Regions from separate parts of the Pseudomonas sp. Leaf127 genome, predicted to be linked through region 2. Evidence: predicted binding sites of a transcription regulator. Region 2 holds the regulator's gene; each other region holds the start of a gene.
The links. Region 2 encodes sigma-54, which starts transcription at its own class of promoters, with help from an activator protein. Its sites were predicted from a motif close to ANTGGCATNNANNTTGCTNT; they were not measured.

Region 1 (4,520 bases), on a different contig from region 2:
TGACTGCCTTGTTGGCCATGCTTAATCCTTGGTCACCCGGTTGATTTCTTCCAGGCTGGTAATGCCTTGCATGGCCTTGATCAAGCCAGAGGTGCGCAGGTCATTGAAACCGTCCTTGCGCATCTGCTCGGAAATATCCAGGGAGTTACCTTCTTCCATGATGATTCGCTCCAGTTGCGGTGTTTTCTTCACGACTTCATAAATACCGACGCGGCCTCTGTAGCCGCCGTTACAATTATCGCAGCCAACCGGGGCATAGAGCTTGAAGGTGCCAAGACGCGCTTCGGGAAAGCCTTCCTTGAGCAAGGTCTCGTTGGGGATTTCGACTTCCTTCTTGCAATGTGGACACAGCTTGCGTGCCAGGCGCTGGGCAATGATTAGGTTGATGGCTGTCGCGATATTGAACGCCGCCACGCCCATATGGTGCAGTCGAGTCAGGGTTTCTGCCGCGCTATTGGTGTGCAAAGTCGACAACACCAAGTGGCCGGTCTGCGAGGCCTTGATTGCAATCTCGGCTGTTTCCAGGTCACGAATCTCACCGACCATGATGACATCAGGGTCCTGACGCAGAAACGCGCGCAGGGCCTGGGTGAAGTCCATGCCCTGACGTGGATTGACGTTGACCTGATTGATGCCTTCCAGGTTGATCTCCACCGGGTCTTCGGCGGTGGAGATATTGATGTCTACCGTATTGAGAATATTCAGGCCGGTGTACAGCGACACGGTCTTGCCTGAGCCGGTAGGGCCGGTGACCAGAATCATGCCTTGCGGCTGCTTCAAGGCTTCCAGGTACAGCGCTTTCTGCTCCGGCTCATAACCCAAGGCATCAATGCCCATCTGCGCACTGCTCGGGTCGAGAATCCGCATCACGATTTTCTCGCCCCACAGCGTGGGCAAGGTATTCATACGAAAATCGATGGCTTTATTGGTCGAGACTCTCAGTTTGACGCGACCGTCCTGTGGCTTGCGTCGTTCGGAGATATCCAGGCTGGCCATGACCTTCAGGCGGGCGGCGATGCGTCCGGCCAGATGAATCGGCGGTTTGGCGGCCTCGTGCAGGATGCCATCGGTACGAAAGCGCACCCGAAAGACTTTTTCGTAGGGTTCAAAGTGCAAGTCCGAAGAGCCCATGCGAATGGCGTCAAGTAGCATTTTGTTGACGAAACGTACGACTGGGGCGTCATCGGCATCGCCTTTTGAACTAAGGCTGGTTTCCTTGGCACTGTCGACCGGCTCGATATCCAGGCCCAGATCGACATCGGCAAGATCCCCCATTCCGCTGCCGGTATCGAAGAACTTATCGATGGCGTCGCTCAGCTTGTCATCTTCAACCAGAATGGCTTCGGTATTCAGGCCGGTACTGAACTGGATGTCGGTGACCGCTTGATGATTGGTGGGGTCCGAAACACCGATAAACAGTTTGTTGCCACGTCGCCATAAAGGCAGGGCATGGTGCTGGCGCACCAGCTTTTCGCTGACCAGCCCTTTGGGCTGACTTTCCTTGTCGAGGCTGCTCAGGTCGAAAAAAGGGACACCGAACTGATCAGAGGCCACCTCGGCCAGCGTCAGGCTTTTGACCTGGCGACTCTGAACCAGGTAGCTGACCAGCGAGACCTTGTCGCGGCGTGCCTGTTGATAGGCCTGCTGGGCCGCTTTTTCGGTTAACAGCTCGGCTTCGACCAATTGCTTGGCAAGGCCGCTAAGGACGACATCAGACATAGAACCACCAGACACAGACAGTGGGTCGGTTATAGCGTAGTCGGGCGGTGCTGCCAAATGAGGATTTAGGATGTGACAAAAAAGGGCAGTTTTGGTGAAAGACAGTACGTTCAGAGGCGAGCAGAAAAATTTTATGCCCCTTAAAGACAAGCTTTTTGAATTGGCATGACCTGTGCTAACACTTTACTAAGGCCCCTGAATTTGACGCCTTGGAGATGGATATATGAACGTACAAAAAGGCTTCACCTTGATCGAACTGATGATCGTTGTGGCGATTGTCGGCATTTTGGCGGCGGTGGCAATTCCGCAATATCAAAACTATACAATGAAGGCTCGCTTCTCTGAAGTTATATCTGTTGCGAGTACTTACCAAACGGCAGTGGCCCTTTGTGCTCAAACCTTCGGTGGCGTTCTCACTGCCTGTGATCTTAACGCGAATGGTATTCCTGATACAATCGCGACTACTAACGTTGCCAGTGTAGGTGTTACAGATGGAGTTATCACAGTAACCCCTACTGATACAACGAGTGCTTCATCTACTCTCATTTTGACTCCTACATCTGCCGGTGGAGCATTGACATGGGCCCGGACAAACAGTGGTTGCTTGGCTGCCCATGCTCCTGCACCGATACTTTGTACTGCGGCATTCTAAGTTAGCTGCATGTTTGGGGGCATGGATAGATCGTTATTGCTCCCTTTCCATATGTTACTGCTCTCGTTTATTAAGCCTGCATACGTGCAGGCTTTTTAGTAACCGCATATCGTGCGCTAACAGGCAACCCGACGTCGACCCCAGACATCCCCCGCATCCCGCAACCCCATACCCTGCGATGACATTCCCCACTCATCCAGGCACTCTTCCCATGTCTCAAAAACCCATCACCGTCCTGCGCGACACCACCCCATTACCCGTCGTCGACGCCTGCAAATGGGAGCGCATCGAAGGCGAGCCGCATACGGTCAACCTCAATGCCTACACCTCCGAAGACGGCTCGAAGATCATGGGCACGTGGATCTGCACGCCTGGCAAATGGCGCGTGGAGTACGTGAAGTGGGAGTACTGCGATTTCCAGGAAGGCTATTGCATCATCACCCCGGATGGCCAGGAGCCGATTCACTTGAAGGCCGGTGACAAGTTCATCGTTGAAGTGGGTATGAAAGGCACTTGGGAAGTGGTCGAGACGGTGCGCAAGTATTTCGTGTTTGCCTGACAGGTTTTGATTTCAGCTGTTCTTTTCTCCTCACCTTTTTGGTCGCGGCGCAAGCTGTGGCCATTTTTTTTGGGGTTGGTTTTTGTTGAGGGGGGCGGGGTTGGCTTGGGGATATTGATTAGAGGCTGAAAATTTACGACTGCTGCCTGCGATTGAGCGCTCAGCGTTCATAGAGTTTTATGAAACGCTGAAAATTTACGACTGCTGCGCAGCCGGTCGCGGTGGTCCGGCATTCCGGCAGAGCGCGCTCCTACAGCGGTCCGTGTGGTTGTGCGGTAGCGTTGTGTCAGTGACGTGGGTGTGGCATTTCGTGGGCGGGTGGGTGTCGTGATTGGTTTCTGTCTGTGCCGCACTCGGATAATTTGTCCGGTGTGGCCCGGGGGTAAGGTGGCGGGGCGTTTTCATTGGCGTTCGCTGGCGTGTGTTAGCCGTGCGACAGCGTGTAAGGTGCGCCGCTTCGACAGCACTCACCGTCAGAAAGAGAAGAACAAGACCCATGATCAGCCCCGACTCCAGCGGTCAACTGGCGCAAGGTTTCAAGCCGCGTCACGTCACAATGTTATCCATTGCCGGCATTATCGGCGCCGGTCTGTTTGTCGGCTCCGGCCATGCCATTGCCGCCGCCGGCCCGGCCACCATCCTTTCTTACGCCTGTGCCGGTTTGCTGGTGGTGCTGGTGATGCGCATGCTCGGTGAGATGGCGGTGGCCAATCCCGATACCGGTTCGTTTTCGACCTACGCCGACCAGGCCATCGGCCCGTGGGCGGGGTTTACCATTGGTTGGTTGTACTGGTGGTTCTGGGTCCTGGTGATTCCCATCGAGGCACTGGCGGCGGGGCATGTGCTCAACCAGTGGTTTCCGCAGGTCGATGCCTGGCTGTTTGCCTTGCTGTCGATCATTCTGCTGGCGGCGACCAACCTGTTCAGTGTCGCCAAGTACGGCGAATTCGAGTTCTGGTTCGCGTTGTTCAAGGTCGCGGCCATTATCGGCTTTATCAGCCTGGGCTTTGCCGTGCTGATGGGCTGGTTGCCAGGGCGCGAAGTCAGTGGCCTGAGCACATTGATGGAGAACCATGGCGGCTTTGCGCCCAATGGTTATTCCGCTGTGGTGGGCGCGTTCATCACGGTGATGTTCAGTTTTATCGGCACTGAGGCCGTGACCATTGCCGCGGCCGAGTCCAGCCATCCGGCCAGGAATATTGCCCGCGCCACGCGCTCGGTGATCTGGCGGATCGGCGTGTTTTATATCCTGTCGGTGTTCGTGATCATTTCCGTGGTGCCGTGGAACGACCCGCAACTGGCGGTGGTGGGGTCTTATCAGCGGGCGCTGGAACTCATGGACATTCCGTTCGCCAAGTTCCTGGTCGACGTGGTGGTGCTGGTTGCGGTCGGCAGCTGCATGAATTCCTCGATCTACATTTCTTCACGCATGCTGTATTCGCTGGGCAAGCGCGGTGAAGCGCCGGCGGCCGTGCGCGTGACCTCGAAAGTGGGTGTGCCGCGCACGGCGGTGTTTGCCAGCACGATTCTGGGTGCGGTGATCACGGTGGTCAGTTACTTCGCGCCTTCGGGGCTGTTTGATTTCCTGCT
Region 2 (4,520 bases):
GGCGAACCTGGACGTTCTTGAGTGATTGTTGCAGAACCTGGCCCAGGCGCTCGGTCAGGTAGACCGAACGGTGGTGTCCGCCGGTACAGCCAATGGCAATGGTCACATAGGAACGGTTGCTGGCGGCGAAGCGCGGCAACCATTTATTGAGGTAGGTGAAGATGTCCTGGAACATTTCCTCGACATCAGGCTGCGCTGCCAGGTACTCGGCCACTATGGGCTCAAGCCCTGAATGGTCGCGCAGTTCAGGCTTCCAGTACGGGTTGGGCAGGCAGCGCACATCGAACACCAGGTCGGCGTCCACGGGCATGCCACGCTTGAAGCCGAACGACTCGATGAGAAAGGCCGTGCCGGGCTCGGGCTTGTTCAACAGGCGCAGCTTCAAGGTGTCACGCAACTGATAGAGGTTCAGGTGCGTCGTGTTGATCTTCAGGTCGGCCAGGTCGATGATCGGCCCCAGCAGTTGGCTCTCGTCGCGGATGGCCTCGGCCAGCGAGCGCTGTGCATTGCTCAACGGGTGACGACGACGGGTCTCGGAAAAGCGCTTGAGCAACGTGGCATCGTCAGCGTCCAGATACAGCACGTCGCAAGAGATGTGCCGGGCACGGACTTCGTCGAGGATCTGCGGAAATCGGGTCAGGTGGCTGGGCATATTGCGCGCGTCGATCGACACGGCCAGCAGCGGCTCGGCCTGCTCGCTGTTGAGCAGGGCGCGCTCGGCCAGTTCGGGCAACAGGCCGGCCGGCAGGTTATCGACGCAGTAGAAGCCATTGTCTTCCAGTACGTCGAGTGCCGTGCTCTTGCCTGAGCCTGAGCGGCCACTGACGATGATCATGCGCATGCTCAATGGCCTTTGAGTTTTTCCAGTACTAAATCGTAAAGCGCCTGACTGCTTTTCGCGCTGCGCAACTGGTCGCGTACATCGCTGCGATCAAGCATGCCGGCAATCTGGCTCAGCAGCTTGAGATGTTCGTCCGTGGCCGCCTGTGGTACCAGCAGTACGAACAGCAGGTCGACGGGCTCACCGTCGATAGCATCGAACTCCACTGCCTTGTCGAGCAACAGAACCGCACTGACCGGTTCTACGCAGTCATTCAGGCGGCAGTGAGGAATGGCGATGCCATTGCCAAAGCCGGTCGAGCCCAGTTTTTCGCGGGCCAGCAGTTTTTCAAATACGTCTTGTGCGTCCAGGGCGGGTACTTCACGCCCGATGAGGTTGGCGATCTGTTCAAGCACGCGTTTCTTGCTGCCTCCCGGCACGTTCACCAGGGAACGGCCGGGGGTCAGTATGTTTTCAAGTCGAATCATGGGTTGGTATGTCAGCGCGCTGTCGCACCCTTGAGGATGCTTTGCTGCTTTTCCTTGTGCTTGAGCAATTGTCTGTCGAGCTTGTCGGTGAGCAGGTCGATGGCCGCGTACATGTCGTCATGTTCGGCGTTGGCTACGACCTCCCCACCATGAATATGCAAAGTGGCTTCGATTTTCTGCTTCAGCTTCTCGACCGTCATCGTGACCTGGACGTTGGTGATCTTGTCGAAATGCCCTTCGAGCTTCTTGAGTTTGAGCTCCACATACTCACGAAGGGGTTTGGTCACTTCCAGATGTTGTCCACTGATATTGACTTGCATACAGCTTTCTCCCTTTGCCAGTGCATAAGAGACAGGTCGGTGACCTGCCACTGGAACGCTGTGGCCTGCGCCTGCAAGCAGCGGTGAGCTCTGGTACGCCACCTGCAGGTGCTTCGTCCGCTACATCAGCCGCTTACGCTCGCTGGACGGCGCTATCCCGAGGGATTCGCGGTACTTGGCGACTGTGCGACGGGCGACTTGAATGCCTTGTGCCTCCAGTAAACCAGCGATCTTGCTGTCGCTCAATGGCTTTTTCTGATTTTCCGCCGCCACCAGTTTCTTGATAATCGCGCGAATGGCCGTGGACGAGCATTCGCCGCCTTCGGAGGTGCTGACGTGGCTGGAAAAGAAGTATTTCAGTTCGTATATGCCACGCGGCGTGTGCATGAATTTCTGCGTGGTGACCCGGGAAATGGTCGATTCATGCATGCCCACGGCTTCGGCGATGTCATGCAACACCAGTGGCTTCATGGCCTCGTCGCCGTATTCGAGAAAGCCGCGCTGGTGCTCGACGATCTGGGTGGCCACCTTCATCAGTGTTTCGTTGCGGCTTTGCAGGCTCTTGATGAACCAGCGGGCTTCCTGCAACTGATTGCGCATGAAGGTGTTGTCGGCGCTGGTGTCGGCGCGGCGCACGAAACCGGCGTACTGCGGGTTGACCCGCAAGCGTGGCACCGCTTCCTGGTTCAGTTCGACCAGCCAGCGTTCGCTGTCCTTGCGCACAATGACATCGGGCACGACATATTCCGGCTCGCTGGACTCGATCTGCGAGCCCGGCCGTGGATTGAGGCTCTGGACCAGTTCGATGACCTGGCGCAGGTCATCTTCCTTGAGCTTCATGCGACGCATCAGTTGCGAGTAGTCGCGCCCGCCCAGCAGATCGATGTAGTCGGTGACCAGGCGCTGGGCTTCGCTCAGCCAGGGCGTACTGGCATGCATCTGGCGCAGTTGCAGCAGCAGGCATTCGCTCAGGGTACGGGCGCCGACGCCGGCCGGTTCGAATTGCTGGATGCGATGCAGCACGGCTTCGATTTCATCGCGTTCGATGTCCAGTTCGGGATCGAAGGCTTCCAGCAGCTCTTCCAGCGACTCTTCCAGATACCCCTGATTGTTGATGCAGTCGATCAGGGTGACGGCAATGAGGCGGTCGGTGTCGGACATCGGCGCGACGTTGAGCTGCCACAGCAGATGGCTCTGCAGGCTTTCACCGACAGAGGTGCGGGTGGTGAAGTCCCACTCGTCATCATCATTGCTGGGCAGGCTGCTGGCGCTGGTCTGGTAGATGTCTTCCCAGGCCGTGTCGACCGGCAGTTCGTTAGGGATGCGCTCGTTCCATTCGCCTTCTTCAAGATTGTCCACGGTGGGTGCGGACGATTCCTGATAGGTCGAATCCTGGGGCTCGTGTTCACGCTCGTTGCCCGGCTTGTTTTCGATATTGTCCGCCATCGGGTCGGAATTATCGAAATCGTCGCCTTCTTCCTGGCGTTCCAGCATGGGGTTGGATTCCAGGGCTTCCTGGATTTCCTGCTGCAAGTCCAGGGTCGACAACTGGAGTAAGCGGATAGCCTGTTGCAGCTGCGGTGTCATCGTCAGCTGCTGGCCCATTCTCAAGACTAGCGATGGTTTCATGGCAGTGGCTCAACACCTTACATTCGCCGGCGCGCGTGCGCCATCCACTACAGGGCGCCTGGGCGCCGCCTTTTATAAGCAAGTTATATGCCTGAAATTCAAGCGCTTGCCTAGAGCGCCACGACAAATAATCCGCTGTCAATGGTCATTGTGGTCGGTCTAGAGGCGGAACTCGTGTCCGAGGTAGACCTCTTTGACCAACTGGTTGGCCAGGATGGTCTCGGCATCGCCTTCGGCGATCAACTGTCCATCATTGACGATGTAGGCGGTTTCGCAGATGTCCAGGGTTTCACGGACGTTGTGATCGGTGATCAGTACGCCAATGCCCTTGGCCTTCAGGTGATGAATGATCTGCTTGATATCGCCGACCGAAATCGGGTCGACACCGGCAAAGGGCTCGTCCAGCAGGATGAACTTGGGGGCAGTGGCCAGTGCCCGGGCAATTTCCACACGGCGCCGCTCGCCACCGGACAGGCTCATGCCCAGGCTGTCGCGGATATGGGTGATGTGAAACTCCTGCAAGAGGTTTTCCAGCTCCTTGCGGCGTGCCGCGCCGTCGAGCTCCTTGCGGGTTTCCAGGATGGCCATGATGTTATCGGCCACGGTCAGCTTGCGAAAAATAGAGGCTTCCTGGGGCAGGTAGCCAATACCGGCGCGAGCCCGGCCGTGCATCGGCTGGTGGCTGACATCCAGGTCATCGATCAGTACGCGCCCCTGGTCGGCCTGCACCAGGCCGACGATCATGTAGAAACACGTCGTCTTGCCGGCACCGTTCGGGCCCAGCAGGCCGACGATCTGGCCACTGTCGATCGACAGGCTTACATCGCGTACGACCTGGCGACTCTTGTAACTCTTGGCCAGGTGCTGGGCTTTGAGCGTTGCCATTTACTGGGCCTTCTGCTGCGGTTCGGTTTTCTTTTTCGGCTGGATGACCATGTCGATCCGTGGCCGTGGCGTCGTCACGTTGCTGCCGGTCGCGCGACCTGCACTGACGATCTGGCGCACGGTGTCGTAGACGATCTTTTCGCCTTCGGAGGTGTTGCCATCGTTGATGACCTTGGCCTTGTCGATCAGTGTGATCCGGTCCTGGCCCGCGTTGTACTGGATGGTCACGGCATAGGCCTGGACGATAGGCTTGGTCGCCGAAGGCTTCTGCTCGTAATAGGCCAGGTTGCCGACCGAGGTGAAAACATCGACTTCGCCCTGGGCATTGCGTGTGATGGTCACGGTGTTGCCGGTGATCTTCATCGAGCCCTGGGTGAT
Region 3 (4,520 bases), on a different contig from region 2:
GGCGACCAGATCCTGGCGCTCGCACAGGGTTTGCCAGTGCAGGGCGGCGGTCTGGGCGTGTTGGGCATACGCTTCGTGGGTCTGGTTCATTACACCACCTCCTTGAACAGGGGAATCAGGTTGAGTTCATCGGCGCGTGCCGGGCGACGCTGCTCGCGCTCACGCACAAAGTGCACGTCCGGGTCCTGGCGCTTGTCGTTGACGAAGGTGCGGAAGCGCTTGAGTTTTTCCGGGTCCTTCAGGGCGTTGGCCCATTCGCATTCATAGCGGTCGACCACCAGTTGCATTTGCGACTCAAGCTCGGCGGCCAGGCCCAGGCTGTCGTCGATGATCACCGCCTTGAGGTAATCCAGGCCGCCTTCGAGCGACTCGCGCCATACCGAGGTGCGTTGCAGTTTGTCGGCGGTGCGGATGTAAAGCATCAGGAAACGGTCGATGTAGCGGATCAGCGTCTCGTCATCCAGGTCGGTGGCGAACAGCTCGGCGTGGCGCGGGCGCATGCCGCCGTTGCCGGAGACGTACAGGTTCCAGCCGTTCTCGGTGGCGATGATGCCCACGTCCTTGCTCTGCGCCTCGGCGCACTCGCGGGTGCAGCCGCTGACCGCGAACTTGAGCTTGTGCGGTGAGCGCAGGCCCTTGTAGCGATCCTCGATGCGCAAGGCCATGGCCACGCTGTCCTGTACGCCATAGCGGCACCAGGTGCTGCCCACGCAGGATTTCACCGTGCGGGTCGACTTGCCGTAGGCATGGCCGGTCTCGAAGCCGGCGGCGATCAGTTCGCTCCAGATGTCCGGCAACTCGTGCAGTTGCGCGCCGAACAGGTCGATGCGCTGGCCGCCGGTGATCTTGGTGTACAGGTCATATTTCTTGGCCACCGCGCCGATGGCGATCAAGCCGTCTGGCGTCACTTCACCGCCGGGAATGCGCGGCACCACCGAGTAGGTGCCGTTCTTCTGCATATTGGCCATGAAGGTGTCATTGGTGTCCTGCAACGGGATCAGCAACGGGTCGGTGATCGGCCGGTTCCAGCACGACGCCAGGATCGAACCCACCGCCGGCTTGCAGATGTCGCAGCCCTGTTCGCCCTTGCCATGGTGATGCAGCAGTTCGTCGAAGCTTTCGATGTTCTCGACCCGCACGATCGAATACAGCTCCTGGCGGGTGTAGGCGAAGTGCTCGCACAGGCTCTTGTCGACGCTCACCCCACGGGCGATCAGTTCATGTTCGAACACCTGCTTGAGCAGGGCCGCGCAGCCGCCGCATCCGGTGGCCGCCTTGGTGCAGGCCTTGATACCGGCCAGGTCCGTGCAGCCGCCGTCGATGGCCGCGCAGATCGAGCCCTTGCTGACGTTATGGCACGAGCAGATGGTTGCCGTGGCCGGCAGGGCATCGGCGCCCAGCGCCGGAGCGCCATCACTGTGCGGCAGGATCAGGCTGGCCGGGTCGGCGGGCAGGGCGATGCCGTTCTGGGCATATTGCAGCAGGGTGTCGTAGTAGCTATTGTCACCCACCAGCACCGCGCCCAGCACCTGCTTGCCATCGGCCGAAACGACAAGACGACGGTAGCTGGCAGTGGCTTCGTCGATGTAGCGGTAGCTGACCGCGCCAGCCAGGGCGCCGTGGGCGTCGCCGATGGAGCCGACATCCACGCCCAGCAGCTTGAGCTTGGTCGACATGTCAGCGCCGAAGAACGACTCGGCATCCTGTTCGCATAATTGCGCCGCCACGCTGCGGGCCATCTGGTAGCCGGGTGCGACCAGGCCGAACATGCTGCCATTCCAGGCCGCACACTCACCGATGGCGAAGATATCGGCATCGCTGGTGAGACAGTGTTCATTGATGTTGACCCCGCCACGCGGGCCCAGCTCCAGCTCGCACTGGCGCGCCAGGGCGTCTTGCGGGCGAATGCCGGCAGAGAAGACGATCAGGTCGGTTTCCAGGAATTCGTCGCCGGCAAAGTTCATGCGGTAACGGTATTCGCTGCCGGCGCTGATCGACTGAGTGGCGCGCGACAGGTGCACGCCGACGCCCAGGGCTTCGATACGGGCCTTGAGGGCTGCGCCGCCGAGTTCATCGAGCTGCACCGGCATCAGGCGTGGGGCGAACTCCACCACATGGGCTTCCAGCCCCAGGGACTTGAGCGCATTGGCCGCTTCCAGGCCCAGCAGGCCGCCGCCGACCACCACGCCACGGCGCGCCTTGGCGGCGGCAGCGCGGATGGTGTCCAGGTCGGCCAGGGTGCGGTACACCAGGCGCGAGTCGCCCTCGGCGCCTTCGATGGGCGGCACGAACGGGTAGGAACCGGTGGCCAGCACCAGCTTGTCGTAGGCAAAGCTGCCGTGGGCGGTGATGACTTCGCGACGGCTGCGGTCGATCTCCAGCACCGGCACGCCCAGGTGCAGGCTCAGGCCGGGCTGCTCGTAGAGCGCTGCGGCACTCATGGCCAGGGATTCGGCATCGCGGCCGCCAAAGTATTCCGACAAGTGCACGCGGTCATAGGCCCGCTGCGCTTCTTCGCCGAAGACATGGATGCGATAGCGTTCAAGTGCGCCGCCCGCAATCAACTGCTCGACGCAATGATGACCGACCATGCCATTGCCGATGACGATCAGTGTTTTTACATCGTTGTGAGTCAAGACTGTGGAGTTCATAGCACGTCCCGGCCTAGGCCAATCAGGTTTTGTGAAGCAAAAAAAAGGCGCCCGGAACCTTTCGGTTCCAGGCGCCTTTGCCTGTTCTGGTTATAGGGTGTCATCGGGGCGTCGTTGCCGGATGCACCTGGTGCCCTTTGACCTCTGCCGGCACATGCCTGGGCAAGAGTGGCGATCAGCGTCGATCGGCCGGGGCAGCCCGGCCACACGAAGGGCGGGGTTGGCAACAGCAATGCAGAGCTTGTGCCAGCTTGCGCAAAGCCTTGTAAACCGGGCATTTGCAGGTTTTGGTCAAGGTTTCAGGTTGATGCAAGGTTGCCTTTAAATGGTGCGCAACGGTCCATAAGGCTGTAAATCTGTGCATGAACAGGTCTATTAATCTTGTGTTTCAGACTGGTGAACTCAATCAATGCCCGAATCGATCCCGCAGATTAACCCTGCACGTCCCGCGGACATCGCCGCGATTCTTGCGTTCGTGATGCACGCCCGGGCGCAGATCTTTCCCATGCTCGACCCCGATGCACTGCCCGCCGACCTGGCCGGTTTCGAGCAGGTCTACCTCAATGATGCCGATGGCCATTTCCTGATTGCCAAAGTGCACGGGCAGATTGTCGCCGCCATCGGCTACCTGCCGTACGATCATCGTTTTGCGCAGCTCGATTACCAGGGCCGCAAGACCGTGGAAATCGTGCGCCTGTTCGTCGACCCTGCGTGGCGCAGCGCCGGGCTGGCCGGCCGGCTGTTTGAGGTCATCTGCGAGCAGGCGCGGGCCGATGCGGTCGACGTGCTGTACCTGCACACTCACCCGTTTCTGCCGGGCGCCATTCGCTTCTGGGAAAAGCACGGTTTTGTAACCGTGGACGTCGAAAGCGACCCGGTGTGGCAGACCACCCATATGGAGAAAGTGCTGGATGAACAGTGAACTGCAACACGAGCGCTGGCAGCGTCTATGGACGGCATTGGGCGCGCCACCGGCACCTGAGCGTTTCGAGCAACTGTGTACGCTGTACGCTGAGCCGGGTCGGCATTACCACAACGCCACGCATATCCTGGCCTGCCTGCAAGGCTTCGATGAACTGCGCGACCTGGCCGAAGCGCCGCTGCAAGTGGAATTGGCCATCTGGTACCACGACGCGATCTACGACCCGAGCCGCCAGGACAACGAAGCGCGCAGCGCCGATCTGGCAGGCGAGGTGCTGGCCTGCGCAGGACTCGATCACTGCCGCCAGGCAGTGATCGACCTGATCATGGCCACTGATCACCGGCAGCCGGCCAGCACCCATGATCAGCGGCTGCTGGTGGACATCGACCTGTCGATCCTGGGCGCCGACGCGTCGGCTTACCGGACCTACACCGAAGCGGTGCGGCGTGAATACGGGCGTTTTCCAGACGCGCTTTACCGCCCCGGCCGAGCTGCAGTGTTGAAGAAATTTCTCGAACGTCCGGTGATCTTCACCACCGAGCCGGGCAGGGCGCGCTGGGAGGCCCCGGCGCGGCGCAATATCGAAGCCGAGATTCGTGAACTTGAAGCGTAGGGCCGAGGCCTTTTCGCGACCGTTGGTCGCTCCTACGTAAAATCGCGGTAGCGCGCACATAACTTCGTAGGAGCGACCATCGGTCGCAAAGGCTGCACACCTGTTGCGTCACTGCGACCGCCATCGCTGGCAAGCGGGCACGGGCAAGCGGGCACCGGCAAGCCGCCTCCCACGGGGCTGAGATGCGTGCTTGCCGGCACCGATGAGTCCGTAGGAGCGACCACCGGTCGCGAAGGCTGGCTACATCAATGCGGGGCGTGGCGCTTGACGGTCTTGAGCAGGTCTTCAGGGCTGATATGCCCGACGATCCCGGCCTTGTCACTGCCCGGCAGCG

Region 1: ASF84_RS28860 (pilin) is a predicted target of sigma-54. The motif match lies at 1,879-1,898, and genes of this name have one in related genera.
Region 3: nirB (nitrite reductase large subunit NirB) is a predicted target of sigma-54. The motif match lies at 2,883-2,902, and genes of this name have one in related genera.

What each region holds. Positions count from the first base shown of each region.
Region 1 is NZ_LMOA01000025.1:211,670-216,189, forward strand. Features, by position in the region: gene ASF84_RS27080 (type II secretion system F family protein) at 1-19, opposite strand, end outside; gene pilB (type IV-A pilus assembly ATPase PilB) at 22-1,719, opposite strand; gene ASF84_RS28860 (pilin) at 1,943-2,371, shown strand; gene ASF84_RS27090 (cupin domain-containing protein) at 2,583-2,930, shown strand; gene ASF84_RS27095 (amino acid permease) at 3,427-4,520, shown strand, end outside.
Region 2 is NZ_LMOA01000001.1:114,948-119,467, forward strand. Features, by position in the region: gene rapZ (RNase adapter RapZ) at 1-841, opposite strand, end outside; gene ptsN (PTS IIA-like nitrogen regulatory protein PtsN) at 844-1,308, opposite strand; gene hpf (ribosome hibernation-promoting factor, HPF/YfiA family) at 1,320-1,628, opposite strand; gene ASF84_RS00495 (RNA polymerase factor sigma-54) at 1,749-3,257, opposite strand; gene lptB (LPS export ABC transporter ATP-binding protein) at 3,417-4,142, opposite strand; gene lptA (lipopolysaccharide transport periplasmic protein LptA) at 4,143-4,520, opposite strand, start outside.
Region 3 is NZ_LMOA01000012.1:121,804-126,323, forward strand. Features, by position in the region: gene nirD (nitrite reductase small subunit NirD) at 1-90, opposite strand, end outside; gene nirB (nitrite reductase large subunit NirB) at 90-2,651, opposite strand; gene ASF84_RS08390 (GNAT family N-acetyltransferase) at 3,061-3,573, shown strand; gene ASF84_RS08395 (HD domain-containing protein) at 3,563-4,186, shown strand; gene ASF84_RS08400 (peptidase U32 family protein) at 4,432-4,520, opposite strand, start outside.